One region of the Psychrobacillus sp. FSL K6-2836 genome, then DNA from elsewhere that is predicted to be linked to it. Evidence: riboswitches for the same ligand, from Rfam matches in the RefSeq annotation. Region 1 holds a riboswitch; each other region holds the start of a gene.
The links. A riboswitch is a leader RNA that binds a small molecule or an ion and turns the genes downstream of it on or off. The one in region 1 is predicted to bind S-adenosylmethionine.

Region 1 (10,834 bases):
TATAAATGTTGAATGGAATGTTTTCGGTTATACAGATGGTTTAATGATTTATGTTAAATGTGCGTTAATACTAGCCATATTAATAACTTTACCAATTGCCCTACATCAAATATGGTTATTCGTAAGACCAGGCCTTAATGAAAATGAAGTAAAGGGTACAGGCTATTTTATTCCGGTGTCATTTTTCTTATTTTTAATAGGAATCAGTTTTAGTTATTACATACTATTCCCCCTTATGCTGAATTTTATGTCTAATATCAACGATTCAATCGGTGCATTAGAGACCTATGGGATGAAGCAATATTTCACTTTTATGTTCAATCTAGTGATTCCCGTAGGTATTGTATTTGAATTACCTGTTATTATACTGTTTCTAACCAAATTGGGTATAATAACTCCAGATCGACTAAGAAAAATGAGAAAAGTATCATACTTTGTACTAGTAGTCGTAGGAGTTTCCATTACTCCACCAGACTTCATATCTGACTTTATTATTGTCATTCCATTGTTATTGCTGTTTGAAATTAGTATTCTTGTTTCCAGCTGGTCTTATAAAAAACAACTTGCAAAACAAGCACTTGAGGACCAAATTTTAGAGCAATAAATTAATGCGCACTTGCCACTGAATTTATATACTATCACCTAGAGGAGGAACTTCCATGCCAAACATTGGAGTACCAGGATTAATCATCATTTTAATAATTGCTTTAATCGTCTTCGGACCATCTAAATTACCTCAATTAGGTAAAGCAGTTGGACAAACGTTAAGAGAATTCAAAAACTCTACAAAAGACATCGTCGATGATGTTACCGAAGAGTTTAAATTGGATGACAAAGAAGCAGACACTAAAAAGAAAGCATAATAATAAAAACCAACTATCTTTCACCGGATAGTTGGTTTTTTGATTGATCAATTTTTAATAGATACTTCAAACCCTCCCAGTCCAATTATTGCCTGTAAAGTTTCACAAAGCTACTGTTAGGAAAAACCTGTTTCTATCGTTTTCGAAGGGCTTTAGACAGACTTATTGCTATACTATTACCGAGTGATTTTTTAAGAGAGACTGGTTGTGACAGACGTCACAACCAGTCTCTCTTTTTCGGTAATCTTATGGCATTTGCCTGTCTGTCGCCCTCCTACAACTTCTAGAAACAGGATAATGCATGTTTGATTAATTAGAGAAAAGCTACTTTCCTATTCATAGTGGAAGCTCGAAGATCCAATTTCTTCATGCTCTATTACAGAATAGTATCCCTAATTGACGGTTTCCCCCTATATTATCTTTGACTACTATTGTTATCATCATCTGAGCAATAAGCTATGGTAAATCTTCTTGTTGAATACTACACTCTCTAATCAGCGGTATTAGTCCTTCTTTCAAGTCCCATGAACCCCCGTGTAAAGGTGCATGTTTATATACTTTCTGTTGAAAAATCCCCTGTTATGCATTAATGCTTAACAAGGGATTTTCTGGCTATAGATTTTTGAAAAATACTCGTATAACATCCGCTCCACCTATAAAGGTACCGAACGATCCGAACAAGTTAGTTAACACAACTACGAGTAATACCCTAGTTACTTTGTTTCTCCAAAACCCTTTAATCGTAAAGACATCTTCTGATAACCTTTCAAAATCGGCTATCGTTGGGCGCTTGATATATGCTTGGACAAGTCCTGAAAACCAACCTGACGCTAAAATAGGATGAAGTGCTGTAACTGGTGCCGTGATAAATGCTGCTAAAATTGCTAATGGGTGTCCTAATGCTACCGCTGCTCCTACTGCAGCCATTGAACCAGTCCAAAGAATCCAGCTAAGTGCCTGGTCAAAACCTGCAGAAGGATTTGCTATGAATGTAAACACAATTAATGCGACAATCAAAATCGGAATTGCCCAACCGATTATTTTAGGGACAACTGACTTTGGCGGTAAAGCTGATAATTCAGCTAAATCCTGCTCCTTATGAATTTCCTTTGTAATACCAGGCACATGGGCAGCACCTAAAACCGCTATAACTTTCTTCCCTGGCGCTTCCTTAATTTTTTGAGCTAAATACTGATCACGCTCATCGATTAACGGTGTTTTTAGCTTTGGAAAAGATTCTGTAAACTCTGCTAAAACAGCATTTAAAGTATCCTTGGACTTCATATTCTCCATTTCTTCTTCCGATATAGTATCCTTACTGAAAATACTAAAGAAAACGGAAGTAAGTAATTGTGATTTCCCAGTCCATCCAAGATTATGCCATATACGTGAAAAAGTAGTTTGGATATTACGATCTGCTAATACAAGCTCTGCTCCATTCTCTTTCGCACTTGCTATACCTTGAATCATTTCCTGACCTGGCTTTATATCAAACTGTTTAGCCATCCGATTTTGGAAAGAAGAAATTGCCAGGTTCATTAATAGTAGTGTAGCTTTCTTATCTTTAATAACCTTAAAAATATCTGTCTGTTTCCACTTATTATTATCAATAATAGATTGGTATCTTTGCTCATCCAATTCAATACAAACAGAATCTGGCTGTTCTCTATCGATAACTTCCTTTACCTGTTCTGCACTCTGTCTTGATACATGTGCCGTTCCGATCAATATAATTTCCTTATCATTCACATATAAACGTGTAATATTTTCCTCGGACATAAACTACTTCCTTCGTCTAATGTATTATCTCTTAGTAATACCATTAAGAGATTCTCTATCTTTCATAATGAAGTAGATTATCATAAATTTCAACGATGATTCCATTTTATTTATAAATTTTTTGAAAAAACTTTATTTTTTTGCCAAGTTCTCCCCACTAAGCCCGAGAAAAACGTTTCTTTGCGTAAACGTAAGTTACTGCCAGTGCCAAAACTAATACTGTTCCTTTAATAATATCAAATGCATAATAAGGTAAATTTAAAATGGTTAGGCCGTTCAATAAGATTCCAATTACTGCTGCTCCAAAAAAAGTACCCAGTGCATTAGGCTTCCCAATTCCTAAAACGGAATAGCCAACGAAAACTGCAGCAACTGCCTCCATTAAAAGTGGGGTACCAGCATCAATTTGACCCGAACCTACCCTAGCTGTGAATAATACTCCTGCCAATGAAGCAAAAATTCCAGAAATAATATAAGCGATGAACTTCACTTTACGTGTGTTCACTCCCGACAATGTTGCAGCTTCCTCATTTCCACCCGTCATATATAATATACGGCCCCAGCGTGTATGATTGAGAACAATATAAGCTACTACCACTAGTATTAACATAATCCAAACAGGTACAGGTAACCCAAGTAATCTACCTTGGCCGATCCAAAGAAATGCCTCTGAAAATTGCCCTGGAGCAGTTCCACCTGATGTAAGTGGCATATTATTGTAAATTGAGTATCCTTCTGTATATGTCCGATGAAAGCCCGCAACAATATACATCGTACTTAATGTTGCTAGTAAATCAGGAATACCTATAATTACAATAAGGAAACTATTAAACAAACCCACTAATACTCCAACTAGAATTGGTACAATTAATACAAGCCATAAAGGCATCTCATACCAAACCATTAGAGATGCCGTCACAACTGTCGATAGCGACATTGTAGACCCTACACTTAAGTCAAAACCTCCTACTACAAGTGTGAAAGTCACTCCCAATGCTAATAGGGTAACGATAGAAATAGAGCGTAGAATATCTGTGAAATTTGCATATGTAAAAAAGGCATCACTTATTGAACTAAAATAAATAATAATACAAATAAGTAACGCAATAGCCCCAAACTTAAATAAAAAATTGATACCTCTTTCTTGCAACTTATTTTTCTTTACCACCGCTTGCATAAAGCAAAATCCTTTCCTGGGTCGCTTCTTTCCGTGATAATTCCTTCACGATTTGACCATCATACATAACTAAAATGCGATCAGAAATTCCTAGAACTTCATGAATTTCACTTGAAAAGTAAAGACAACCCTTCCCTTTTTCAGCAAACTCACGAACCATCCTATAAATATCTGTTTTTGCACCAATGTCTACGCCTTTTGTTGGCTCGTCGAACAAATAAAGAGCCGAATCGAGAGAGGTCCATTTACCAATGGCAACTTTTTGCTGATTTCCTCCACTTAAATAAACAAGTGGTGTCTCTGTACTACTTGTTTTAATCTGTAAACGCTCAATAATCTCTTTCGCAAATGACTTTTCTCTCCTTTTATTCATAAATAAGAAACGAGAAAAACTTTGTAAATTAGGGAAAGATGCATTGGTTTGCAATGATTCATGAACAAATAGCCCTTCTTTTCGTCTTTCTTCTGGAATTAGAGCCATGCCTGCTTTTATCGCATCTTTTGGATGCTTTATTTTTAAGGTGTTTCCTAAGATTTCAATACTTCCTTCTGTATGTGGAGAATATCCAAATAATGTTTTAGCTAACTCTGTTTTTCCTGCCCCAACAAGACCGACAATACCAACAACTTCTCCTTCAGACACTTGAAAAGAAATATTCCTTACCTTTTCTCCTCTCGAAATATCTTTAACACGAAGTAATATATTTCCCAATGTATGTGTACGAACAGGAAAATCTTTGCTATAAGAAGTTCCTAGCATAGCTTCAATAATCTCTTCTTGGCTAGTCTCGGTAATATTATAGGTCCCTACTAACGTACCTTCGCCCATAACAGTTATCCGATCGCAAATTTCAAATACTTCTGGTAGTCGATGAGATATGAATATACACCCTACTCCATTTGCTTTTAGCTTTTTAATAACTGAAAATAACTTTGTAGATTCATAAAGAGATAGGGGCGCCGTTGGTTCATCGAAGATAATAATCTTTGCAGAACTTACTAGCGCACGCGCTATCAATACCAACTGTTTTTCTGCCAGAGAAAGCATAAATGCTGGTTTTTCTACCGGTATATCCTCAGCTTGTAATTGCTTTAAGGCATTTTGTGCTACGCTATGTAGTTTCTTTTTGGAGATAAATATATTAGTACCAGCAACAATGGAATCCAGCAATATATTTTCTGCAACCGAGAGCTCTGAAACGATTGCAGTATCTACCTCTTGATATACACAGTAGATTCCAAAATCCTTTGCGACTTTAGGGGAATGTATACGTATTTTTTCTCCTTCTAACAAAATTTCTCCCTTGTCATGCTCATACACACCCGAGAGTACTTTCATAAGTGTACTTTTTCCTGCACCATTTACACCAAGTAAGGCATGTACTTCACCTTTTTTAAGTTCAAATTCAGCCTTTTTCAGAGCATTTACTTTTCCAAATGATTTATCTATAGCCTTCATATTAAGATAAGAATTCTGCATCGATTGCTCCTTTCTTAGAAAAAGCTGTCCCATAAACAGGACAGCTTAAATTCTTTTTAAGTTATCTGTTTTCTTCTAATCCTTTTAATTCATCTGTGTAGCCTTGATCGCTTGCTCCCCAACCTTCAATATGATCACTGAGTTCATTCGTCGTTACTGTTTCTTCCGGCAATTTAGAGGCTTCTACAAAAACTGGCTCTAATACGACTTTTTCTTCTACATTACCCCCACTAATTTTTTGATATAAATAACGAACTTGAATACGACCGATATCCTTAGGATCTACCGCTGCCGACGCAACCCAGGGACTATTGTCATTTTGAATCATTTGTAAATCTTCATCACTCATATCGATACTATATACCTTAATATCCGTACGCCCTGCTTGTTCTATTGCTCGAACTGCACCTTTGGCAAACTCGTCCCACGCAGCCCAAACAGCTGTAATTTCACCTTCGTTAGGGTATTGTTTTAATACCGCTTCCATTTGTGACTGAGTATCTAAAGCAGTATTTTGTGTTGCTGCTCCGAATGTCGCGATTTCTTTAATCCCTGGATTCTCTCCTAGAAAATTCTCATATGCTATTTGTCTTCTTTCCATCGGTGCAAAACCTGCTACCCATATTTTCACGATATTCGCTTCACCATTTGAATCTTCCGCTAGTTTTTCTAGCGTCATTTGGGCCATTTTTTCATCACCTTGTTCTAAAGAAGTTACTCCTTCAACTTCAACTCCCGCATCAAATGCGACAACCGGAATTCCCTTTGCAACTGCATTCTCTACCCCTTGGTTCAGCGCTTCTTTGGTACCGTGATCTATTAAAATACCGTCAACCCCTTGGTTCACCGCGGCATCCAAATTGGAAGCCATTTTAGATAAATCCCCTTCAGAAGTAAACACTGTGACAGTTCCACCAAATTTCTCTACTTGCTCTTTTACACCTTCAATATATTGAGCTGAAAATGTCCCTAAATTTTGTTGCATAACCAATGCAATTTTCTTGCCAGCTAGCGGATGGTCTGAAGCCTCTGCCTTACTGCTAGATGAAGTACTTACTTCTCCCTCTGCTTTTGGTTGACATGCGGCTAACAATACTCCAATAACCATAATCGCAAATAATAACCAATACTTATTAGTTTTCATAAATTTTCTCCTTTTCATTTGAAACCGCTAGTTGAGTTGAAATGTTTTCACTATAATTTGGATAGATAATACCTTTTTCTGTAATAATAGCGCTTATATATTTTGATGGTGTCACATCAAACGCAGGATTGAATACTTTTGTATTTACTGGGGCAATAGCTTTGTCGTTAATAATAATAATTTCCTCTGCTTTCCTTTCTTCTATTGGTATTTCTTCTCCATTATTTATGGATAAATCGAATGTAGAGGATGGTGCGGCCACATAAAATGGAATTCCATATACGGAAGCAAGAATAGCTAAGTTAAGAGTTCCTATTTTGTTTGCTGTGTCACCATTTTTAGCTATCCGATCAGCTCCAACAATAATTGCTTCTATTCCTTTTGCCCCTATTGTGTGAGCAGCCATACTATCGGTAATAAGTGTCACATCGACACCTGATTGCTGTAGCTCCCACACTGTCAGCCTGCCTCCTTGAAAGACAGGTCTAGTTTCACATGCAAATACTTCAAACTCTTTGCCACGTTCTTTTCCTAAGTGAAAAGGTGCTAATGCGGTACCGTACTTTGCAGTAGCAATAGAACCCGCATTGCAAATAGTCATTACTTTGGTTTTATCTTCAAATAAAGAAAGTGCAAATTCACCAATATTCTGACAGGACTCCTCGTCTTCCTTATGGATTCTCATTGCTTCTTTAACTAGTAGCTCTTTTGCAATCAGAACATTATCCATATGACTTGCTACTTTTAGCAACCTCTTAAGTGCCCAAACCAGGTTGACAGCAGTTGGTCGCGATTTGCCCAAGTATGTTGCATCCTTTTCTAGTATTTCTAGAAAATCTATCATTGAATTTGTTTTATAGTTCTGCGCCTCCATAGCTAATCCATATGCCGCCGTAATCCCTATGGCAGGAGCTCCACGAACTTTTAGGGTAATTATGGCCTCGTAAACATCTTTAAGTGTTTCTAGTTTTATATAGACAATTTCATGCGGAAGCTTCTGTTGATCTAAGATTATTAACTGCTTACCTTCCCACTTAATTGATAATGGAATACTCACTTTTTATTTCTCCTAACAACTCAATTACTGCATCTATTGAGTCTATTTCCTTATGACTCACTATTAATCTTTCACCAGCCTTAAGAGTTTGTTTTTTTAGTAAAATTCGTTGTTCTTGGTTTTCAATACTATCCAAGTCCTTCACATGTGCCAGTCCAATTGTTCTACGAATAAGCTCACACCCTGCAAATCCTAATGAATCATGAAATATTTTCCCTAACACAAATGCCTCATATCCCTCAACGTCATTAAATAAGTCAAATTCACTCTGTTTCAAATACTCCGAAAATTTACCGGAGAAAGTGATCCATGTGTTATGAATATGACTATGTATGACTTCACGTTGTTCGCCTTCTCTGGTTATAGATTGAACTATTAAATTTGCCAAAAATAAGCCTATATCAAATCCAATAGGACCATAAAAAGCAAACTCTGGATCTATTACTTTAGTTTCTTCTTCACTCGCAAATATACTTCCCGTATGAAGATCTCCATGTAGCAAAGCTTCAGCTTCTGTCAAAAAGCTTCTTTTTAATTTTGCTACTTCGAGCTTTAATAAATTATTATTCCATATTTCTTCCACTTCTGATCGTAATGCAGGTTCAAAGTCATTAGTTTCATGATTAAAAAAAGGATCCGTAAAGATTAAGTCCTCCGTGATCTTACACAATTCTGGATTAGAGAATTCTACAACAAGCGCTTTTTTTTCGAAGGGATGAAGTGCAAAATCAGAAGTATGAAAAAGTGTCGAAGCCAGATATTCCCCAATGTCAGATGACAGTTTAGGATAGGACTCCCCTTTTATCAAACCCTCACGCACTATTTCTAGATGAGATAAGTCTTCCATAACCGTGATTGCTAAATTTTCATCTGTTGCATAAACTTTGGGAACTAGAGCGGCAGCATATTCTCCATGTTTTTGTAATGCACTCGCTTCAATCTTTGCCCTTTTCAGTGTAAGTGGCCAACTCTCCCCGATTACTTTTGCATAGGGTAAGGCCTGTTTAATAATAACTCCATGCCCACTTGCTCGATTTGCTATATGGAATACATAGTTTAAATTTCCATCACCAATCTCTTCACAAACTAATGGAGCTTCGTTCGAGAACAATGATAATTCAATTGCCAGTGAAATTGCCGTTTCTTTAGTTAATGCTTCGTATTTTTTCGTCGCTACTACCGCCATTACTATCTCCCTCTCATTTAAAAAATAAAAAACCTCTTTCCAAAAGAAAGAGGCTAAGAATAAGAGATTCTGAACCTCTTATCTCTCAGAAAGTAAACTTTCTGATGGAATTAGCACCGTGCCTTACGGAATTTTACATTCCGGCGCATAAAGCGCCCCGTCTCACAACGGTATTACGGTCGGTTGCTGGGCGTCATCGGGCCATTATCCCTCTGCCTGCTCTTGATAAGAGTGCGGTACTACTATTGATGTTTGTTTAGAATCCTAGCATACTAGAAAAAGTTATGTCAACAGTATTTCGAATAAATATAATTTTTAATTTTTTTGTTGACAGAATTTTTAATGCATGGAATAATCAATGTAATTTATTAAATAATTCAACTGAATATTTTCTTATTTAGAGCAGGTGGAGGGACAAGCCCTATGATACCCGGCAACCGATTCAATTTTGAACACGGTGCTAATTCTTGCAGCCAACAGGCTGAGAAATAAGAAGTTGTTAAACTATTAACCTCTTCTTATTTGAAGAGGTTTTTTATATTATCCGTTGAGCGCTTGCGCTTTTCTTATATTCTATCCAGCTCCTCGTGCCGCTTCAGAATTTCAGCAAAGGAACAAGACGCCTTTTCGTGAAATTCTTCAAGCGCTAGTCGGAGGCCCACAGGATGTAGGTCAGTCAGTCGTTGCGAAATGTTTTTTTATTTTGCGACGAGCTTTGCGCAGGAGCACCACGATGTCGCGAACTTAGACTGACTTCCCAAGCATAGACGCTTGCACATTTATTAAGTTAGGAGTGAAAAAATGAGCGGAATTACCGCGCACTATCAACTATACGGAAAATCTGGTTCTTTTGAAAAAAAGGCGGAAGATATTGCACTTGGATTGACTATTGGTTCTTGGACCAGTTTAGCTTTATTAGAACAGGAACAGCTAAAAAAGCATAAAGGAATTGTAATATCTGTTACTGAATTTAAGGACATCCTACATCCCATTCAACCGGAAAAAATTAAGGGAGAAATTAAAATATTCTATCCTGCAGCAAATTTTTCTACTGATATTCCGGCAATTTTAACAACAGTCTTCGGCAAACTATCGCTAGACGGTGAAGTAAAGTTATTAGATTTACAATTCGATCTAAATATGTTGTCTCATTTCCCTGGTCCACGCTTCGGCATACAAGGAATCCGAGAAATATTAGGAGTCCATGAACGCCCACTAGTTATGAGTATATTCAAAGGAGTCATTGGGAGAGATATTGACTATTTAGCCGAGCAGCTTAAACAGCAGGCACTCGGTGGAGTTGATCTTGTAAAAGATGATGAAATTCTATTCGAAAACCCACTTACTCCTTTTGAAACACGTATTACTACTGGGCGCGAAGTCTTGAGGCAAGTGTATGAAGACACCGGGCATCGTACTTTATATGCAGTAAATTTGTCGGGACGTACATTCGAGTTAAAAGATAAGGCCAAAAAAGCCCGAGAACTTGGAGCAGATGCACTCCTATTTAATGTTCACACTTATGGATTAGACGTTCTTCAAGAGCTAGCGGAAGACGAGGAAATCCAATTGCCACTTATGGCACACCCGGCTTATAGTGGAGCATTAACGTCCTCAGCATTTTATGGGGTTTCAACATCACTAGTTCTTGGAAAACTTACTCGTTATGCAGGAGCAGACTTTTCATTGTTCCCTTCTCCTTATGGTAGCGTTGCGCTTGAAAAGTCTATAGCTCTTTCTTTAGGTGAAGAGCTAACAAAAATCAGCAAGGTTAAACAATGCTTTCCAGTTCCATCTGCAGGAATTCACCCCGGTCTCGTACCACTATTAATGGATGACTATGGAATTGATAGCATTATTAATGCAGGCGGGGGTGTACATGGGCATCCCGCAGGTGCAACAGGAGGTGGTTTAGCTTTTAGGCAGGCCGTATCAGCTGTTTTGGAAGGTATTCCGTTAGAACAGGCAGCGAAACAACATAGTGAACTAAAAACAGCAATTGAATTATGGGGGTGATTATATGAGTAAACTTGTAGTTTTTTGTGACTTTGATGGAACCATTACCAATCAGGATAATATTATGGCAATTATGAAAAAGTTTGCTCCACCAGAATGGACACCGATTAAAGATGATATTTTAGGTCAACG
Region 2 (10,834 bases), 2.2 Mb from region 1:
CAAAAGGCGGCTTCTTAGTTGATAGAGCCTTCACCACTTTTGTAGGCAACTCATGGGGTATTCCAATGAATGAGTTTGATATCGTATTATTTGCCGGCACAACTACCGGACCACCATATGATAATCTTCCAGCCCTTAGCGCAGCAAATAATAATGCAACCATATCTGATCAACGTGTTTAACAATCGGTAACAGTGACGAGGCTGGTACAGAATCCCAAAACAGCATTTTTCTCTGTGAGAAAAATGCTGTTTTTTTTGCTGTGTACAAAATTGATTTCCATTCCAGGGACGCTTTCCACGGGCGTGGCCTGAGCCTGTAGTCTCAGGAGTCACGCTATTAATAAAATTTCTACTTCTGTCCCAGTCTCTTTTTTTTGCATTTCATTTGAATAGTACCAGGTTCTCAGTTAAGAAACATATTCAGTAGACGGAAATACTAGTTTTCAGTTACTCTGTGAATAGTTAATAATAGAACATATCCAATTAGAAAGAAGCGAAAAAAATGAAAAGAACCCTTGTAATAAGTGATATTCACGGTGAATTAGAGAAGTTTGAACAATTGCTTAGCGAAGTAGAATACGATTCAGAAAATGATCAATTAATCTTATTAGGTGATTACGTGGACCGGGGACCAAATGCAAAAGGTGTCATCGAAAAAGTAATGAGCTTACAAGAAAGTGGAGCACAATTACTGAAGGGTAATCATGAAGATATGATGATAAAAGCGTTAACGACAGAAGCAGAAAGGTCATGGAACCATTGGGTAAAGTTGTGTGGTGGAGATAAAACGTTATTTAGCTATGGTTTCTCTGAAATTGATCTTGCTGTAAGTGAAGAAAAATTTCAAAAACCAATATTACAATCAACTGTACTACAGCAACACTTAGAATTTGTTCAGGGATTAGAAAATTACATAGAAACCTCCGACTATATTTTTGTCCATGCCGGTGTACACCCAACGACACCTATTTCTGAGACAAATCCACATGTCTTAATGTGGATTCGAGACGAATTTTATAAAAATTATGACGGGGAAAAGATTATCATATTTGGGCATACAGAAACAAGCTCACTTCATGGAGAAGCAGAAAATTACAATGTCTACTTTGGAAGTAATAGAATCATAGGGATTGATGGTGGAGCTGTATACGGTGGACAATTGAATTGTTTAGAGTTACCTAGTCTGAAAGTGTATAAGGTAAAATAAAATCGTTATATTAACCCCTCCCAAAAGGAACGGGGTTAATATTTTTGTAGTAGCAATTACAGTATTGTTAGACCCATCATTTACTGAAACATTATTACTTCCAGAATTGACTATATAAAATTTGTTAATTGATGCAGGACCGGTTGCTCTAGTACCCCTTTCCATTTTCACTACCCATAAACAATGGATTACTAGATAAAATGATTTTACCATTTTTAATATTGATTCTCTTAATTATTGGAGAATCAGGTATCCAACATCAAGGCAGCATTTACTACCGCACCCTATTTTGCATTGGTTAAACTTCCACAAAGTACCTGTATCTATTAATTTAAATTCATAGTAATCTATGAAAGTTATACTACTACTTTCAAACTAGAGGAGAATGGGTTTAAGTGAGAAAAGTACTTCCTATTTTTATTATATTTTTCTTATTTCTAAGTTTTGGTCCTATAAAAAGTACAGCTGCTGGTAATTCCCTTTCAGTTGGAACTGTTCAAATAGATAATGTTAACGTATTAAGTTTACCTAAACAAGGTTCGACTATTATCACCACTTTAAAAAAAGGGGAAGAATTCCCTATCCTTTCCACTGCTTTAGGAGACTCTTCTACCGTTATCATGCATACTGTAATTTCAGGAAATACATTATGGAAAATTTCAAACCAATACGGGATTCCAATAAGTGAACTTCAAAAGACAAACAAGCTTACTTCCACAGAAATCCGAATTGGACAGAAAATAATAATTCCACAAACACATAAACAATATACTGTTATGAATGGTGATACTTTATGGAAAATTTCCAAAAAGTTCGAAGTAGCTATCACTGATCTAACCAAATTGAACAATCTACAATCTGCAGACCTAGTTATCGGACAAAAATTAAACATTCCCGATTATTACGTACAAGTTCAGTTGTTAGGTGGTAAAAAAGGCTGGGTTAATAAATCACTTTTAAAACAAAAGAATCAACAACGAATCGTAATGGGTTGGAAGTATAATGGAAGTCCCCAAAATTATGCCCAACAATTGAACCATTCGAATTTAAATGTGGTGTCACCCCGTTGGTATACTTTAAGCAATACAGGAACTTTTGTTTCCATTACAGCCGATACAAAATATCTGAAGGATGCACATAGCAAGGGCAAAGAAGTATGGCCACTATTTGGGAATAAATTCGACCCTGTTTTAACTGATTCAATATTAAGTAATCCTACAAAACGTCAAAAATTAGTGTCAACTCTCAAAGATTCTTTAGTCCAAACAAAAAGCGATGGAATAAATGTGGACTTTGAAAACATCGATCCGAAAAACAAACAAGATTTTGTCCGCTTCGTAACCGAACTTAAAAAAGCGCTTCAGCCACATGGAATTAAAGTATCTGTTGACGTTACTCGTGAAAACGGAGATCCTTTTTGGTCTGGTAGTCTCGACCGCAAAGCATTAGGTCAGGCTGCTGACTATATCATTATGATGGGTTATGACGAGCATTGGGGAGGTAGCCCAGTAGCGGGATCTGTAGCGTCTATGCCATGGGTTAAAGAAGGCGTTGAACTTCTAATGAAAGATGTACCATCTCATAAAATCGTCTTGGCAATACCCTTCTACACAAGAGAATGGGTTACCAATTTAACGACAAAAAAAGTGAAAAGTATCGATCGCACAATGAGTGAGGTAGAGCAAATTATCTCTTCAAAACGTCTTATAAAAGTTTGGGATCAAAATACCCAACAAAATTATGTAGAATATACTGCAAACGGAGAAAAGCACCAAATATGGGTGGAGGATAAACAATCTATCAAACTTCGTATCAACATCGCAACCCAATTTAACCTAGGCGGCGCAGCTGCTTGGTACATTGGCTCTGAAACTCCTGATATTTGGAATGTATACCATTTCAATAAGTAATTTGGAGTAGGAAACCGTCTATAGAATTTGAAACTCTTTCTTCAACCTGGGTCCATTATTTAGATGGACTCAGGTTGTTTTTATTATTCCCTTTCAGTAAAAGGTACCGGGTTCTCCTTGTATGAGAACCCGGTACCCAGCGCTAGTCCAATAAGAACAAATAAAAATGTTCGCATACTTATAATAGTTGCTATCCTACTTTTATGTTTTTCACTAGTATATAGATAGCAAAAGAAGTTAATTGCCTATATGAGGTAGACAATTAACTTCTCTTTCTTTTTAAACGCATTTTATAGTGACTTCCTAATAAGTCAAAGACATAATTTAAGTGATTCAATTTATAAGGTAGTACCTACCTTGGTGTTGATTCCACAACATCTCCATATTGATACACATCATAGAATCCAACTGTGCCACTACCCCCGTCAACAACTAAATCTTTACTTTGTACTTTCAAAGAATAAAATACTTTTCCATTTGAGTCTTCTTGTAAAATCACTGTGTGTTATTAATGCAAACATCTGAAAGTTCAATCCGTCCTCATTCTTTGGGATGAAGAAATACCAGAATTTTACCAGCCTGAGCGTCATTAGAATAGCTTTCGGCTTCATCATCAGGAACTCCAATCTCCATAAGAGTATGCTTTAACCCGCCAGCACCAGAGTTGGCCCCTATAACTGCTCCACCAATTGTTGTTATAATAGGACCTGCAGCCAACACAGCGCCAAATCCAGGAATCAATACAGTGGATAACCCTGCGATCACGCCAGCTATGCCAATTGCTCCTCCTGTTACAGCTCCAGCAATGACTCCATCCTTAATAGAGGATTTTACTTCCTGTGTGATTCCAGATAGTTCTTTTATATTTTTACCAATAACTGAAATTTCTTCATTTGTATAGCCTTTCTCTTTTAAATCTTCAACCACTTCAGCAGCTTCTTGTTCATTTTCGTATGCGCCAATAACATGATTTTTCAATAAAGATTACCTCCTGTTTGCTTCAGCTAAGTATTCTTTACCCGTTCTTTAGTTCTTTTAGACACATTCACGTTCAAGCTTCACTCTTTGTAAAATTACGAATATTATAAATGCTTCTCACATTCCCTCTGCAAGGTTAAGTCTTGATAATTTCTCTTTATCTACCCAAAATATACTATCTTCATCAGTTTTATCAAGATTTTTAAACCTATGGATTACAACTTAAAAAAGTCGATTTCATGAAATAAGAAATCGACTTTTATGGACTTGTTTTCAATTAATCAATACTCACACTAAGGTTCTATTTGCCTTACTGTTTCCCTTTATGTTAAAAAAGATACTTTTTCGTCATGAATAACTAAGCTGACCTTTCAAAGTCATTCCCATTCATATGGAGTTTCTTGGTACACATAATAATTCAACCAATTGGAAAAAAGCAGATGTGTATGTGAGCGCCATAAATTCAATGGTTTTTGTGTTGGATCATCATTCAGAAAATAGTTTTCTGGCACATCGATTTCCACACCTTTTTCGATATCTCTTTGATATTCGTCAGAAAGTGTAGTTGCATCATATTCTAAGTGACCGGTAATCATAATATGCTTTTTATCCATCGATATTACTAGGAAAACACCTGCATCTTCTGAATTGGAAAGCAATGTCAATCGTGAATCTTGTTTAATCTCGTCGTAGGACACGGTTGTGTAACGTGACACTGGCGCGTAAAATTCATCATTAAATCCTCGAACTAACTGTACGGTTGGATCGGATAACCGATGACTAAACACTCCAAAACATTTTTTCGGCAGGTCATATTTACCGATACCGTAATGATGATAAAGTGCTGCCTGCGCCCCCCAACAAATATGCAGAACAGAAGTCACATGCGTTTTGGTCCAATCCATTATTTCAGTCATCTCGCTCCAATAATTAACGTGTTCAAATGGTAGATGTTCAATTGGGGCACCAGTGATGATCATACCATCATATCTTCGATGTTCGATCTCCTTAAACGTCGTATAGAAAGTATCCAAATGAGTTTTACTAACATTTTTTGAATCATGGGTTGCCATATGTAAAAATGTCACATTTACTTGTAAAGATGTATTTCCCAATAAACGCAGCAATTGAAGCTCGGTTTTCTCTTTTTCTGGCATAAGATTCAAGATAATTATATTTAATGGGCGTATATCTTGGGTTATTGCTCGATCAGTATCCATGATAAATATCTTCTCTTTTTTAAGATGTTCAGCTGCTGGCAATTGTTTAGGTATATTTATTGGCAAGTAGTTCTCCTCCTCTAAATTCAAAAACCCTCTTTCCTATTAATAAGAAAAGAGGGTGAACTTTTTGCTCTCGATTCTTATCTTTCAAGAAATTATCTTGTAGGAGTTAGCACCTTTCTGACAGATCAGAGGTTGCTGAAGCTTCAACGGGCCATGTCCCTCAGCTTCTCTTGATAAGAGTTATTAAATTATATTGTTCTTCATTAGAGAATATTAACATTTGTTTTCAAATAATTCAACCTCTTTTAAACTTTAAAACGATTCACTGCATCAGCTAGTTTATCGCTAAGCTCCGTTAAGGTCTCAGACGCTTCCGCTACTGATTGGATTGCTCGAAGCTGTTCATCGGATGATGCACTCACTTCTTCACATGCCGCAGCAGTTTGCTCCGAAGTTGCGGCCATCACTTGAATTGTATCTACGACTTGATCCTTATAGTTGGAAATCTGTTCGATTTCTGCTGACACTGTATCAATGGAAGTTCGCAAACTATTCATCAGCAAAGATATTTCACTGAATGTCACTTCCGTATCGGTTACAATAGACCCTTGTTTTTGGAACGTTTTAATGGTGTTTGCCATTTGTTCCCCCACAATATGGGATTCACTTTGTAGTTCTGTAATAGTATGTTTTACTACCTCTGTTGCTTTTGCAGATTGCTCTGCAAGTTTTCGTACTTCATCTGCCACAACTGCAAATCCTTTTCCATGCTCCCCTGCACGAGCTGCTTCAATACTTGCATTCAATGCGAGCAGATTCGTTTGTGCAGAGATTTCCATAATAGTTTCCATAACACTACTAATCGCTTTTACTTTAACTTCTAAAGTAGTAAACAACGTAGACATAGAAGTAAGATTAGATTCCCAGCTATGAAAGGATGTTTTCAATTCACTCATTTGCTTTTGTCCATTTGTATTCATGGTGTTTGCTTTTGTAGCTATCTCCGTCATCATTACTGATTTTTCATTGATAAGATTGATTTGTTCACTTAAGTGAACTGAACTCTCCGTTACTTCTCCAGCATCTTCTGCGGATTTGGAGGCACCTTCTGCGATTTCACTAACAGCTAAAGATACTTGTTCCGCAGAAGCATTTGTTTCTTCCGCTACTGCACTTAAACTTTCAGAATTCGACTGCACGTTATTAGCCGACTGTTTTACTACTTGAATAATTTCATTCATATTTGTAGCCATTTTGTTAAAGTTTATTGCTAACTGACCAATTTCATCCTTGGTTTTTATATTTGCTTGAACCGTTAAATCTCCATCAGCAATAAAATCCATCAACTTTTTTAGCTGTTCGATTGGTTTTAAAATACGACTGATGATGAAATATAAGACAATAAATATCAATGCCTCAATAGATAATACAATAGTGATAAGCAATGTACGAATGCTGTCTGCAGTTTGATTTATCTTACTTTCCTCGTAAACAGCCCCTAGTTTCCAATCTAATCCTGGTAATGAGCTAAATATAGTAATAGTACCGTCATTTACGTCAGTTATCTCTCCATTATCAGTGGAGTTAGAAATCATCGTTTCAACGGATGAATACTCGGATAGATTTTCACCAAATAAAGTTGGATGAACGATAGCGTTCCCATCCGCATCCACAATAATCGGATAGCCACCATAGCCTAAATCATTGTTTGCTATTGTTTCTGTTAACTTCGATAGTAGAATGTCAATAGCAAGCACACCGACCACTTTACCATCTTTAATAACTGCTTTTGCACCAGAAATAGCATATTCCCCGGTAGCAGCATCTACAAAAGGTCTTGACCAGCTAAAACTATCTTAGTTTGAAACAGCGTTTATATACCATTCCCTTGAAGTAGGATCAAAACCTGCTCCAAGGTCTGATTCCGGAATTATTTCGATCGATTTATCTGGTAGAGCTATATACACAGAAGCCACAGCGTCATATAAAGAAACAAATTCATTAAATCTAATATCTAATTGTTTCTCTAATTGATTGGCTAACATGTGATCAGTCGCTTTAGCGCTATTTTGAAAATCTACAATTTCATTGGAAGTGGATAATTGTAGAAGACCTTTTTCATATACAGCTAAATAATTCTGAATGGTAGTCGACATCTCATCAACTATAACATGGCTTTGATCAATTAAATCTTTCTTCGTCTTTTCGCTTATAGTGCTCGTACTAATTGTTATTAATGGTGCCATACTTATAATAATTAAAGCCATTACAGCAACAATTATTTTCCACTTAATAGATTTCCTCATGTTACAACTTCTTTCTGCAAGTATTGAATATGCCCCGATATGAATATTTCATATATAAGTATATTTATACTATAATATCGGTTCAATATATGAGAATGTTAATATAACATTATAGGATTTTAGATATTAAGTTTGAGTTTCGGAATAGTTATCATCCTTCATACTCCAACCATTCCATCATTAAAATTTCTAATTTTTGTTCGTTTGACCGGATAGATTCCAATAGCTTTTCATATATTTCCCAGTCACTTTCTATCTCCATTTTTTCTTTTAAAATGGAAATTTCTTCTTCTATTGCTGAAATCTTATCTTCGATCTTTTGTTCTTTATCCTGTTTTTTCGTAGGTTGTACGATCTTTACTTTTTCCGCTATTATCTCACCAATTTCTTGCTTAGATTGAATTTCTCCCCACTTTATTCTTGCCCACTCATATGGTCCCTCAAAAGTAGTTAGCTGTCCCTGCTCCAACCAAGCAGTTTTCGGAAATAGTTTATTTAAAAAATATCGGTCATGTGACACAGCCAATATAGTTCCATCAAAATCCGCTAAAGCATCCTCTAGTACTTCTCTCGAATCGATATCCAAGTGGTTCGTCGGTTCATCGAGTATCAGTAGATTTATATCCTGATGCATGAGTTGTGCCAAACGAAGCCTCATTCGCTCTCCTCCACTTAAATCACCTATTCTTTTGAATACATCAGGTCCATAAAACATAAACCTTGCGAGAATATGTCGTGCATCACCCTCAAACATATTCAGTTCACCTCGAAATACATCAATTAGTCTAGCCTTCGGATCCTGAATTTCGAAATGCTGGGATAAATAACCTACACGGACATTACTACCGAGCCTAGCTTCTCCGTTATCAATAGGTATCTCACCCCTCAATATATTTAATATGGTGGATTTTCCTGAACCGTTTCGACCGACAATAGCAACTCGATCCTTCCAGTAAAGATTAAGCTGTGCATTTTCTAATAAGACCTTATCACCAAATGATTTATGAACATTTTTCATCATGACTACTTCTTTACCACTTCTAGATGCGAATTCAAATGAAAGCTCCATTTTTTTCGGATCGATTAATGGTTTTCTCACTTTCACCATTCGTTCTAAAGCTCTTTCCATGTTACGTGCCTGGCGAAATAGCTTTGGATTTGGTGGCACCGCTTCATTTGCCCACTGTCTTAGACGTCTTATTGCTTCTTTCATTTTTTTGATCTTTTTCTGCTGTTCCTCATACTCCTGGAACTCACGCATTAATCTAGCTTCTTTTTCTAAAGTATACGAAGAATAATTTCCATGATAAAGAGAAAGCTCTCCTTCCTCTAGATCAGCAATCTTGGTCACAACCTTATCTAAGAAATAACGGTCATGCGCAATGATAACAACAGTTCCAGAATAGCCAATCAAATATTGTTCCAGCCATTCTACAGCAAATAAATCTAGATGATTGGTTGGTTCATCCAACAGTAAAATATCTGGATTCGACAGCAGTATCTTCCCTAGCATTATTTTCGTCTGTTCCCCACCACTTAAATTAGTAAAAGACTGATTAACAAATCCCGAAAGCTGAAGACCTTGCACCACTTTTTCAATTTCAGAATCCATTGTATAACCGCCTAAAAGCGTGAATTGTTCTTGAATTTCTCCGTATTGTTGGAGAAGACGTTCCATCTCCCCAGACTCTAGAGTTGCCATTTGTTGTTCCATTTGGATCATTTTTTTTAGCAGCTCAGCAATACTTTGAAAAGCAAAATGGAGAACATCAAGACCAGTTACCTCTTCTGAATAAGTTGGTATTTGAGCCAGATAACCGATTGATGTACCTTTCTTAAAGTGAATAGATCCTTCGTCAGGGCTTTCAATACCGGCCAACAATTTGAATAAAGTAGTTTTACCAGTTCCATTTCGACCAACAATGGCTAATCTATCTCCCGTTTTAATCTCTAGCGACAATTCTTCAAAAATTGTATTTCCTCCGAGCATTTTAGTTATATTTTGTATTGTACATATCATTATGAACGCTTCCCTTCGTTTCTTTATAAGCTGGAAGCGAGTCTTTTTTCGCAACAAAAAAAGACTGTCTAAAAAGCACAGTCTTTTCGCTACCTTGTTGGATCCGAAAGAATGACTTCTCAGCTATGGATATTACTATGGAAATGGCTAAAAATAGACAGACCTGTCCCGTTGCTACCATTTTCATGAGTAATTGCACAAGAAGTGGATAAAAATTCCAACATAAATAATTGTGCATTCATAGCGTTTTTCATTCTTTCTTCACCTCCGTTCAAATTAGTTAAATAAATAATAGCATAACTATTCATACAATTCAATCGTTATTTTCAGCTGGTTTTTCAATAGTCGGGTCATTGAAACCATCTATTTTTGGAACTCCTACATCATTTTCTTCGTTTACTTCTTCATTCCCAGTGTTAGGAACTTCTTTATCTTGTCCATTTAATTGTGTCTCTGGGTTTGCTGGTTCATTGGATTCCCTCTGGGATCCACATGCTGTAAGTATGAAAAATGAAATAATTAGTATTGAAAACAATTTTTTATTCATCGTTAGTTGCCTCCCAATTTATTATTAGAATGCACAACCTTTAAGTGTTTATACTACATATTTTTTATTGTAAGCATGGGAAATAGGCAAATTTTCCGTTTCACAAGTAAACGTTTTATAAAAGTAAGTGAACTACTAGATATCGCAATTTCATTTTTTAATAGAAAAAAACTCCAGCACGATGCTGGAGTTTCAAATTTCATTCCTCAATATCAAAATATATCTCGTCTTCATCGTTATACTCAGATCCATTTTCGAATAACACGGTCGTTCTTAAAATGAGTTTTGTTACTTCCTCGTTTTTTTCTGGAATCCATCTTTCATCTGGCATAATCTCAAAAGGTATCATTTGCATGTCTTTGGATGCAGCTGCTCCTACCAACTCTATAGAATGTTTCGATACGATTTTGGGATTTTCACTATTAGTTAGTTTAAATACCTCTAATTTAATATTTTCAACCGATTCATCGTGCACTCCTTCTATATATATAGTACCCGATAGATTAATACCATGTTCAATATAAGGATGGTCAACAATCGTGTCTATCTTTATAGATTTTACTTTTATGGAAGATTCAAATTTCTTCGCCATTACTCTCAATCCACCTTGTGATTTGTATACTCATAATGATTTTCAA
Region 3 (10,834 bases), 670 kb from region 1:
TCTGAAAGTTGCGCATACGCATTCCTTTGTGCCTATAACTACTGATGGTTGCGTCCAATAAGCCATAAAAATGTGTCTAAGTTTGTAACACATATTCAATACAAAAAAGTCGACTTTCCATTCCCTTTTGAACGGAAAGTCGTTTTTTTAATATTGATATTGACTGGCGAATATGCATTCCCTTATATTTCCATGCTAATTAGAGCCGTGGGTGCTGCAATCATAACGGTGTCTGCGATTCATTAAAAATTGGTGCCCAACTTGCGATTCCTGAGGGGCTTCTTGCGATTTGGCTATATGATCTTGCGATTTTCGTGACTGACCTTGCGATTCGGAGGCTCTAACTTGCGATTCAGTAAAAATTGGTGCCCAACTTGCGATTCCTGAGGGGCTTCTTGCGATTTGACTATATGATATTGCGATTCTCGTGACTGATCTTGCGATTCGCGTAATGTATAGCTCGTAATAGTACCGTTCAAAACTACGAATTAACGTATCAATCATTGATATTATGGCATCTTCAGTTGTACATCTTCTTTTTATGCATGTAAACAAGTAATCAAGTGTTCGTCTTTGCCATTTGGAAAGTGATGGTAAAGGGTTTCTTTTGTAACATTACAGGCTTTTAAAATTTCATTGAGTCCTTCAGTTTTGTAGCCTTTTTGCTGAAAAAGGGTTGTAGCAGTTTCAATCAAAAGTAATTTAGTATCCATATCTGGTTTGTATAACAAATCCTAACCAACATTATAGTATTTTGTTTATTACAATAAAGGACTTTCTGAAAGCTCATGCCTACTTTAAGTTTAAAACCTGTTTCTACCGTTTTCGAGGGCTTTGGAAAGAATTATTTTTTTGAGAGGCTTGTCATGTTGGAATTTCGAAAAAGTGCAAAATATCTACGGTGACACCACTCAACTCTGCAATCATTCAGCAGATTGTTTATACCCCCTCCCTATTCCCTTCATATAATATGTGGAGGGACGCTATACCTTGGGGTTCCTACATTATAGGATGGGAGGTGTGGATGTTGAATTCTTCTACAGGTTTATGGGTCGGTTTATTAGGCATAGTCTTAGGGGTGCTAGGTTTCTTTTATGCTCCGCTTTGGTTAGGTGCTGGAGCAGTTCTTTTAGGGCTAGTAGCTTTAGCTTATTCTCACAAGTTAGTAGTAGGGTGGATATCTTTAATACTCGGTGTAATTGTTTTAATTTTGACACTTTGGTCATAATATTAAACAAAAAGCGTATTGTATTAATACCTACTACGTGTTAAGCTTATTTAAATTTAAAATTTTGATAATTTCATATATTTTTTCTTATCCAGAGAGACGGAGGGATTGGCCCGAAGATGTCTCAGCAACCAGCCAAGTCGAGGTATGGTGCTAACTCCAATAGACGTGTGACGTCTTGAAGATAAGAAGACAAACTTCGATATTTACCCGAGGGTTCTCTTCTTATTAGAGAATCCTCTTTTTTTATTTTAATTGTAAAGGATGAATATTTATGTCAAAGAACAGTATTGATACACAGTTGGTGCAATTAGGAAATCATAGTGATGAGAAAACCGGCGCTGTAAACCCGCCTATATATTTATCAACAGCATATATACATAATGGAATCGGTCAATCTACAGGATACGACTACACGCGAACTAAGAACCCGACACGCGCTATTTTAGAGGAAGGAATTGCTAAATTAGAGGGTGGAGATGCTGGCTTTGCCTGTAGTTCCGGCATGGCGGCAATACAATTAGTTTTATCCCTTTTTCGTTCGGGAGATGAGATTATTGCTCCTGAAGATTTGTACGGTGGGACGTATCGATTATTTAACCAGTATGCAGATTCCTACAATATTCGTACTTCATATGCAAAGTTTGAATCAGCTGAAGAAGTAAATGCTTTAATTAATGAAAATACAAAAGCTTTGTTTATAGAAACACCAACAAACCCTTTGATGCAAGAAATCGATATACAACTATTTGCAGATGTAGCAAAAAAGCATAAATTATTGTTGATCGTAGACAATACATTCTTAACCCCTTATTTACAGCGACCTATTGAATTGGGTGCCCATATTGTCATCCATAGTGGCACAAAATATATTGGAGGTCATAACGATGTACTTGCGGGACTTGTAGTCACAAAAGGTACTGAACTTAGTGAACAATTGCAAACCAACCATAATGCTGCAGGCGCTGTTCTTTCTCCTTTCGATTCTTGGTTATTAATAAGAGGATTAAAAACACTTCATCTTCGTATGAAGCAGCATGACACAAATGCAAAAAAGATTGCAGCTTTTTTGAAGAATGAGCATTCAATTAAGGATGTTCTGTATCCTGGTATAGGTGGTATGCTTTCCTTCCGTTTGCAAAAAAGTGAATGGGTTGCTCCTTTCCTAGAGAGTCTGAAACTAATTGTATTTGCTGAAAGTCTTGGTGGTGTGGAAAGCTTCATCACATATCCTACTACACAAACACATGCGGATATCCCAGAGGAAGAACGCAATGCACGTGGAGTTGACAGTAGCCTGCTCCGATTCTCTGTAGGAATCGAGGAAGCAGATGATTTAATAGCGGATTTGAAACAGGTATTCAATACTTTAGAAAGTGAGGTGGCTAACTAATGAGCAGCTATAAAGAATCGTTAGAAACTACCCTAATCGTGGCATCTACTCGGGGAGACTCAGAAATAAAAACTGGAGCTGTCAATGTTCCTATCTATTTATCCTCCACTTTCCATCAAGGAGGCTTTGATGATTTTGGACCTTATGACTATAGTCGATCGGGAAATCCTACGAGGGATGCACTGGAAAAAACGATTGCAGAATTAGAGGGGGGCACTAGAGGACTGGCATTTGCTTCAGGAATCGCAGCTATTTCTTCTGCTTTTATGCTTTTGTCATCAGGCGATCATATCGTAATAACAGAAGATGTATACGGTGGTACTTTCCGTTTTGTTACTGAGGTATTGCCGCGTTTTGGTATCGAGCATACTTTTGTAGATTTTACGAATGTCGAAGCCATCGCAAGTGCCATTCAGCCAAATACAAAATTAATTTATATCGAAACTCCCTCTAATCCATGCTTAGGTATTACAGATATCTCTGCTGTTGTGGATCTTGCGAAATCTAATGATTGTTTAACCTTTTTAGACAATACATTTATGACACCGATTTATCAGCGTCCACTTGACTTAGGAGTTGATGTCGTCTTACATAGTGCCACCAAATTTTTATCTGGACATAGCGATATCATTGCAGGACTTGCGGTTACACGAGACGAGGATTTAGGTAAACGTTTGGCATTTATCCAAAACTCATTCGGTGCTATTTTAGGAGCACAGGATTCATTTTCTTTAATCCAAGGCATCAAAACATTAAGTGTGCGTTTTGAGAAATCCGCTCATTCTGCGCAAAAAATTGCAAACTATCTAAATGGACATGATTTAGTAGAGAAAGTCTTTTTCCCTGGTCTTTCCACTCATCCAGGATATGAAATGCATAACAAGCAATCGAGTAGTGCTGGGGCAGTCCTTTCCTTCCGTTTACCGAATAGATCCATTGCAAAGGCATTTGTAGAAAGTGTCAAAATCCCTGTATTTGCCGTAAGTCTTGGCGGAGTAGAATCAATTCTCTCACATCCAGCTCAAATGTCTCATGCTGCAATGCCTAAAGCCGAACGAGAAAAACGTGGAATAACGGATGGTTTACTACGTTTTTCAGTTGGATTAGAGAATGTAGATGATTTAATAGCAGACTTTGAGCAAGCATTAACAATTGCATCCAAACAAAATGAGAAGGTAGGAATTTAAATGTCAAAACGATTAGTTGTAAATACACCATTTAAAGCAGATCACGTTGGAAGCTTTTTACGACCAGCTCGCTTAAAAGAAGCTCGACAACAATTTGAAAATAATGAAATAACTACTGATCAATTAAAACAAATAGAAGACGAAGAAATTACGAAACTAGTAGCAAAACAAAAGGAAATTGGACTTCTGTCTGTTACGGATGGAGAGTTTAGACGTAAATGGTGGCATTTCGATTTCCTTGGTGGATTTGACGGGATAGAATTTTATGATACAGATAAAGGATTAACGTTTAAAGGTGTGCAAACTAGAGCACACGGTATTAAAGTAACTGGGAAAATTGGATTTAGCACTCACTATATGATTGAACACTTTAAGTTTCTTCAAGGTATTGCTGGTGATGCTGTAGCAAAATTTACTATACCTAGTCCAAATATGTTATTTTACCGAGCAACTATTGAGGAAGGCGTTTATTCGAGTCAGGATGAATTGTTTAACGATTTAGTCGTTGCATATCAAGGTGTGATTCAAGCACTTTATGATGAAGGCTGCCGTTATCTTCAAATTGATGATACTTCATGGGCTACTACTTTTTCTGAGGAAGGAATTGCTTCCTTAAAAGAAAAGGAACTAGAACTGGAAGAGACATTAGCATTATCTGCACGCGCTATTAATGAATCTATCTCTAAACGCCCTGAAGACTTGCTTGTGACTATGCATATTTGCCGTGGTAATTTTAAATCTACGTATATTACAAGTGGAAGCTATGAGCTAGTTTCGGAAACTATTTTTGCAGGATTAGATGTAGACGGCCTATTCTTAGAGTTTGATGACGAACGTTCTGGCGGATTCGAACCACTTCGTCACATTAATCGTTCTGATCTTTTTATTGTATTAGGGTTAATCACGTCCAAACACGGGGATTTAGAAGATGCGGATCTTACCAAAAATAGAATTAATGAAGCTACTAAATATGTCCCTCTTGAACAGCTTTGCTTAAGTCCACAATGTGGTTTCTCATCTACTGAAGAGGGAAATCTTTTAACCGAGGAAGAACAATGGTCGAAAGTTCAGCATGTTATTCAAATCGCTAAGGATGTTTGGAAATAAGGAGATTCAAAAAACTAAAAGTGTGCATCCAGTTGAAATCGGGTGCACACTTTTAGATTGATGATTTAGTTTATATTTCTTGCTGCTTTGCTTGTACCACTAGACGATATTTATTAGACCTTTCTGGATAACAGGTCACGAGCGATAACATAGATATTCCTTCTTGACGACTCAATACTTCCACATTGTTTGGTTTAACTATTTGAATATCAAATACTTCATAGACTAATAGGTCTGTACTTGTTTCTAATTCAAGTCTATCCCCTATTTGTAATTCATTCAGACGATTAAAAAAATGTCCAAACTGATGTGACTGGTGTCCAGCAATAGCTGTACTCCCATTTGGAGTACCTGGTGCATCCAGATTCGCTATCATTCCAAGTGCACGATTTAGCTTAGTGGAAGTTGTGCCTTCTATAACAGGAGATTCCAATTGGATAGAAGGTATTCTCAAGATGCTTATATCCGCAGAATCCTTTATGGTTGTCGCTTTCTCCGTTCCTTCATTTGAAGCTAATGCAGCTTCCGTTTTTATAGCTTTAAAGGATTCAATCAATTCTTTTTGGTGTGTTTTATTTTCAATCATTCCATAACTAACAATGACGAGTAAGACACATCCAATGATCATTAATATATTCCCTACACTTTTTTTCGTCATTTGTAGGTCTCCTTTATGCAAGTTTACGTATAGTCCAACCACTACCTAATAAACTCAAAGCTATAATTAACAACATTACTCCTGTAAAAAAACCTCCAGTTTGTGGTAAGGAAGAACCAGTGAAAAAGTTGCCGTCACTATTATTGAAATTGGCACCGATACCAGACATATCTTCCTCAGTCACACTTTCATCACTTTCTGTTAAAGTAGGTTTTTCTATCATCGTATCTTTTGATTCTGAACTCTCACTATCTACGACAATAATTTCTTCATCTGTAGACGGATTTTGCGTTTCGATAATACTTCCATCCCCATTGGTAACTGGGGTACCTTCTTCGTTATTACCTTCCTCTGCTCCATCCAATCCGTTATCCTCCACTACTTCTTCACCATCTTCCAGTGGAAGTATTGGGTTATCGAAAGCAGCCGTTACATAGCTTTCTGTTGGAAGAATATCGATATTTGTTTCTCCGGCTAGATCATTTATTAAACCAATAGATATAGTTTTTTCATTTTGGTAAGCTTCACTATTAGTTGTAAGCTCGTCATTCGTTAGAATATCTACTTCTATTTCATCCGTAAAATCTGACAAAATATCTAACTGTATAAACCCCTCGGAAAATAAACTATTTTGTCCGTCCCCTTCTTCATGTTTATCGACTACACCTAGATGAACATCCTCAAGTATGGCTAAATCATCAGAATTAACCTCTACTAAACCACTATTATTCATCATATCTCCATTGTCCACTGTGGACTCAGACAATAAAACATATGTGGAAAAATCACCTAAGTTTGTATCAGCTAGTTCAAGTCCTACAACAGCAGACTTTTCTGCTTCGAAATTATTACTCGAAGATTGGCTATTTTGTAACACATTTATCTCCACTTCATCTAAAAGTGAACTAGTAGTTGAAGATGAGTCGTCGCCTAGCCCCACAGTAACTAAAGCGGAGGCATCTTGTAGAAGAGTTGACTCTTCGATGGATTTATTCTCCAATACACCTACATGTAATGTTTCAAGCAGCGGAAGATCATTAATCTCAAAATGTACTGCTTGTTGTTCTTCCATTTGGCTTTGATCATGCATTGATTCATCACTCTTAAGGACATTCAACTCAATTTGATCAGTTGTAATTAAATTATCAATAGTCGCTTGAGCAACTGATTCATTATTAGATGAACCATTCATTGAAGCGTCTTTTTTTTGTGCCAGTATTTCTACATTTACTTCATCTGTACCGAGTAATTCTTCTACTGCTATATCTGCCACTGACGATTCGTTTGAATGAGAGTCTTTCCAGTCGTTTTCTTTATGCTTCAGTACTTCTGCGTCAACCCCATCTGTACCGAGTAAATCTTCTGCTACTATATTTACCACTGACGATTCGTTTGAATGGGAGTCTTTCCAGTCGTTCTCTTTATGCTTTAGTACTTCTGCGTCAACCTTATCTGTACCGAGTAATTCTTCTACTGCTATATCTACCACTGAAGATTCGTTTGAATGGGAGTCTTTCCAGTCGTTTTCTTTATGCTTCAGTACTTCTACATTTACTTCATCTGTACCGATTAATTCTTCTACTGCTATATCTGCTACTGACGATTCGTTTGAATGGGAGTCTTTCCAGTCATTCTCTTTATGCTTTAGTACTTCTACATCTACTTCATCTTTACCGAGTAATTCTTCTGCTGCTATATCTGCAACAGCTTGTTCATTCGATTCTGATGTTTCAGTAGTAGTTAACACATCCGCATCTATATAACCAATCTCTTCATCAGTAATAGAAACACTTGCTAATTCGTCTGTATTTGCTTCACTGTTTGGAATCTTCACATCGACATTATCAATTCCAAGCAAGTCACTGACTTCCACATCTAGAATTTCGGCATTTTCAGGGCTTTCACTCAATAAGTTTATATCGATTGACATAGACATATTGGAGTCATGATCCTCCGCAGCCACAAATGTCGGTGTCATCAAAAGAAACGTCCATATACCAAGTAAAGACCAAAATATTTTTAAGCTATTATTTTTCATTTTTTTATCTCCTTTTTTATTATGAATTAAATCACGTATAAAAAAGGAGTTAATACTGGTGGTTTCCTCAGAGGCGTATGAATCCATTGAATAACCGCATAGCTATTTTTGTGATACCATTTTTTCTTTGTTAATTCCTTTAACATTTCATCGGATGGGAGAAAACCATGTAAAACATCGCTTCCGGTTGACAAAGAAGATACTCCCGATGAAAATGTATTTCCTTGACCACCCCATGTTACTCCCGAAGCCACTGTCATTTTTGCATCTGGTCCTAATGGAATTGCCGGTATAACCGGGACTTTTAAATTCTGTTCCTGTATTGCTTCCGTTATTATTTTCTGTTGAATTTTATGAGCAGTTTTTTTCTTATCCACTTCTATATGATGTTCGTAAATTTCATCCACTTTTTCAGGTCCTTCTAATTCAACTTCAACAGCAACCTTTTTAAGAGTTGTTTCCTCTCCCACTGGTTCGTCTGTTACAGTAACATCAATTGGAGTCTTCGTTTCTGCGATTGACGGCAATTCCTCTTTTTCAGAAGAAAGATTAGTAGTTTTTGTAGATATCTCAGTAATCTGAACATTTGTAGACTCCTCAATAGGATTTCTACCCTTTTCTTCCACCACTTTATCTACTACATTCTTAACCGTTTCTTCACTCGATTTCACGACTGTTTGAACTTCTGATGCTACTTCACTTAATGTTTCGGTCGTTGTTGTAAGAATTGGCGTAACAACCGGAGTTACTGGCAGTGTCTTGACGGTTTTATCAACCTCGTCCACTACTTCAGTAAGCACTGTATCAGTTGTATCTGTAACACCTATTACTACATCCTCTACAATTGGTAAAGTATTCTTTTCAACCTCTGAAATTACATTTGTTCCAGGTTTTAAGACAGGAACAACTTCCTCAACATTCTGAACTGTAGTTTGAACGGTGTTAACTAAATTCTCAGTTGCTCCTAATAATTGATCGGCTGTTTTACTTAGCAAACCTCCGTGCTCTTTCTCCAATTCTTCCGCTTGAACTTGAAATGGAACTATAAAAAACATTCCTAAGACAATTATAGCTATTATATTTCTTTCCATGTTTTCACCTCCTAACTACTAGAAAATAGCCTCATTATATTTTATATTTCCGAATTGATTGAATATTAAACTTTTTCTGATATACATGTCATGTTTTAGACATGCTGTGCTGGGTAAATAGATTGTAGAGGTTATAAACATGAAGGAGGAATTTAAACATGGGAAACCAACAGTATGAGCATGCAACAGATGAGGTAGTAGAAGAAAGCGGCGCATATACATGTGAGGCTGGATTTACTAAAAGATTAAATAAGGGTGATAAATTCCCTTCTTGTCCAGAATCACAAGTAGCTACTTATTGGAAGCATGCAGAAGGTCATCATCATAATTCAGGTGAACCAGTAACAGAATCTGGCACATATATTGATGAAGATGGCGACAAACTAGACCTAGTAGAAGGTGCTACATTCCCTAATTGTCCAAAAGCAGGAACTCCTACACAATGGCGACATGCCGGAAACTGAATAATTAACAGGAACCTAATAAAGCTCGGCAAATGAATATTTAATTCATTTACCGAGCTTTAACTGATTCCATATTCTATAACCCTAAATTCTTTGAAATAATTACTTTCATTATTTCATTTGTCCCTGCGTAAATAGAAGCTACAGGAATGTCTCGATATCTTCTGGCAATTTTATATTCTTCCATATACCCATATCCACCATGCAATTGCATGCAGTCAATCGAAATTTCTCTTGCAGTTTCGGTTAGCCAATATTTTGCCATCGATACTTTAGTAACAACTTCTTTTCCTGAAATATGATCCTCAATTAGTGATTCCAAAAATGATTTTCCAAGTTCGATTTTGGTAGCCATTTCGGCTATTTTAAATTGTGTATTTTGAAAGGAGGATATTGATTTTCCAAAAGCTTTACGAGACTTTACATACTCCATTGTCATTTCTAGCATATCCTCTGAAGCAATTTGAGCAGAGATTGCTACTACTAATCTTTCCTGCTGTAGTTTCTCCATCAAGTAACCAAAGCCTTTACCCTCTTCTCCGATTAAATTAGAAATAGGAATCCGACAATCCTCGAAGTATAACTCTGCAGTATCCTGAGCATGTAATCCTACCTTATCTAACTTACGCCCTTTCGAAAATCCAGGTGTCCCCTCTTCCACAATAACTAAACTGATGCCTTGATGCCTTGGTTCTGCTTTAGGATTAGTTTTCACTACTACTAAAAACAGATTGCCATTAACTCCATTAGTGATGAATGTCTTTTGCCCATTTATAACATAATGATCTCCATCACGAATTGCTGTTGTTTGTATATTAGCCAAGTCTGAACCCGCTCCAGGCTCTGTCATAGCAATTCCAGTTATGAAATCTGAAGTTATACACCCCGGTAGCCATCTTTGCTTTTGCTCCTGCGAGCCAAAAGATTCTATATAAGGAACAACAATATCATTATGCAATCCAACCCCTACAAGACTGGAGCCGATTCTTTCTAATTCCTCTGAAATAATTACACCAAAACTAAAATCTAAACCGAGGCCACCGAAATCTTCCTCTACCTGTGGACATAAGTAGCCCATCTCACCTAGTTTTCTCCAAAAGTTCTTTGGAATAAGTCGATCCTTTTCCCATGAATCATAATGGGGGGCAGCTTCTTTCTGAAGAAAATTTTGTAAAGATTTTCGAAATATCACATGATCCTCCGTCTCAAATCTATATCTTCCCACTCCTACACCCCCTATTCAATTCTTTCAATAATTGTGGCATTTGCCATGCCCATCCCCTCGCAAATAGCAAGAAGACCATAGCGCCCACCAGTGCGTTCTAGCCTGTGTAGCATAGTTACCAATAGCTTTGTTCCTGTTGCTCCCAACGGATGACCTAAGGCTATTGCCCCTCCATCTGGATTTAACTTTTCTGGATTGGCATTTGTCTCTTTTAACCACACTAGTGGAACCTGTGCAAAAGCTTCATTAACCTCATAGGTGTCCATGTCTTCAATTGTAAGACCCGCTTTTAAAAGCACTCTTTTCGTCGCTTCAATAGGACCAGTTAACATAAGCGTTGGATCAGACCCCGTAACACTACGAGCTATTATACGAGCTTTTGGTTTTAGCCCAAGCTCATCTGCCTTTTCACGAGACATTAAAAGAACTGCAGAAGCTCCGTC

Region 2: it holds a riboswitch for S-adenosylmethionine, as region 1 does, so the genes downstream of both, metA (homoserine O-acetyltransferase MetA) here and mtnW (2,3-diketo-5-methylthiopentyl-1-phosphate enolase) in region 1, are expected to answer to the same signal.
Region 3: it holds a riboswitch for S-adenosylmethionine, as region 1 does, so the genes downstream of both, MKY37_RS07390 (methionine biosynthesis PLP-dependent protein) here and mtnW (2,3-diketo-5-methylthiopentyl-1-phosphate enolase) in region 1, are expected to answer to the same signal.

The regions. Positions count from the first base shown of each region.
Region 1 is NZ_JBBOOM010000001.1:2,270,700-2,281,533, reverse strand. It holds gene tatC (twin-arginine translocase subunit TatC) at 1-604, shown strand, start outside; gene tatA (twin-arginine translocase TatA/TatE family subunit) at 660-863, shown strand; gene MKY37_RS10655 (TraB/GumN family protein) at 1,476-2,642, opposite strand; gene MKY37_RS10650 (ABC transporter permease) at 2,800-3,819, opposite strand; gene MKY37_RS10645 (sugar ABC transporter ATP-binding protein) at 3,794-5,299, opposite strand; gene MKY37_RS10640 (sugar ABC transporter substrate-binding protein) at 5,361-6,443, opposite strand; gene mtnA (S-methyl-5-thioribose-1-phosphate isomerase) at 6,433-7,500, opposite strand; gene mtnK (S-methyl-5-thioribose kinase) at 7,478-8,686, opposite strand; SAM riboswitch class I at 8,762-8,918, opposite strand; SAM riboswitch class I at 9,077-9,181, shown strand; gene mtnW (2,3-diketo-5-methylthiopentyl-1-phosphate enolase) at 9,488-10,702, shown strand; gene MKY37_RS10620 (2-hydroxy-3-keto-5-methylthiopentenyl-1-phosphate phosphatase) at 10,707-10,834, shown strand, end outside.
Region 2 is NZ_JBBOOM010000001.1:69,171-80,004, forward strand. It holds gene MKY37_RS00380 (hypothetical protein) at 1-182, shown strand, start outside; gene MKY37_RS00385 (metallophosphoesterase family protein) at 505-1,209, shown strand; gene MKY37_RS00390 (LysM peptidoglycan-binding domain-containing protein) at 1,605-3,119, shown strand; gene MKY37_RS00395 (hypothetical protein) at 3,472-3,618, opposite strand; gene MKY37_RS00400 (general stress protein) at 3,660-4,097, opposite strand; gene metA (homoserine O-acetyltransferase MetA) at 4,475-5,383, opposite strand; SAM riboswitch class I at 5,458-5,563, opposite strand; gene MKY37_RS00410 (methyl-accepting chemotaxis protein) at 5,629-6,576, opposite strand; partial or broken gene MKY37_RS00415 (cache domain-containing protein) at 6,571-7,158, opposite strand; gene MKY37_RS00420 (hypothetical protein) at 7,180-7,629, opposite strand; gene abc-f (ribosomal protection-like ABC-F family protein) at 7,781-9,649, opposite strand; gene MKY37_RS00430 (hypothetical protein) at 9,621-9,836, opposite strand; gene MKY37_RS22345 (RAxF-45 family protein) at 9,769-9,957, opposite strand; gene MKY37_RS00435 (hypothetical protein) at 9,963-10,196, opposite strand; gene MKY37_RS00440 (sporulation protein) at 10,396-10,788, opposite strand; gene MKY37_RS00445 (AI-2E family transporter) at 10,794-10,834, opposite strand, start outside.
Region 3 is NZ_JBBOOM010000001.1:1,602,669-1,613,502, forward strand. It holds gene MKY37_RS07380 (TetR/AcrR family transcriptional regulator) at 540-713, opposite strand; gene MKY37_RS07385 (hypothetical protein) at 1,028-1,228, shown strand; SAM riboswitch class I at 1,313-1,419, shown strand; gene MKY37_RS07390 (methionine biosynthesis PLP-dependent protein) at 1,503-2,621, shown strand; gene metC (cystathionine beta-lyase) at 2,621-3,808, shown strand; gene MKY37_RS07400 (5-methyltetrahydropteroyltriglutamate--homocysteine S-methyltransferase) at 3,809-4,915, shown strand; gene MKY37_RS07405 (class D sortase) at 4,986-5,573, opposite strand; gene MKY37_RS07410 (hypothetical protein) at 5,587-7,611, opposite strand; gene MKY37_RS07415 (hypothetical protein) at 7,638-8,702, opposite strand; gene MKY37_RS07420 (hypothetical protein) at 8,861-9,166, shown strand; gene MKY37_RS07425 (acyl-CoA dehydrogenase family protein) at 9,243-10,391, opposite strand; gene MKY37_RS07430 (thiolase family protein) at 10,403-10,834, opposite strand, start outside.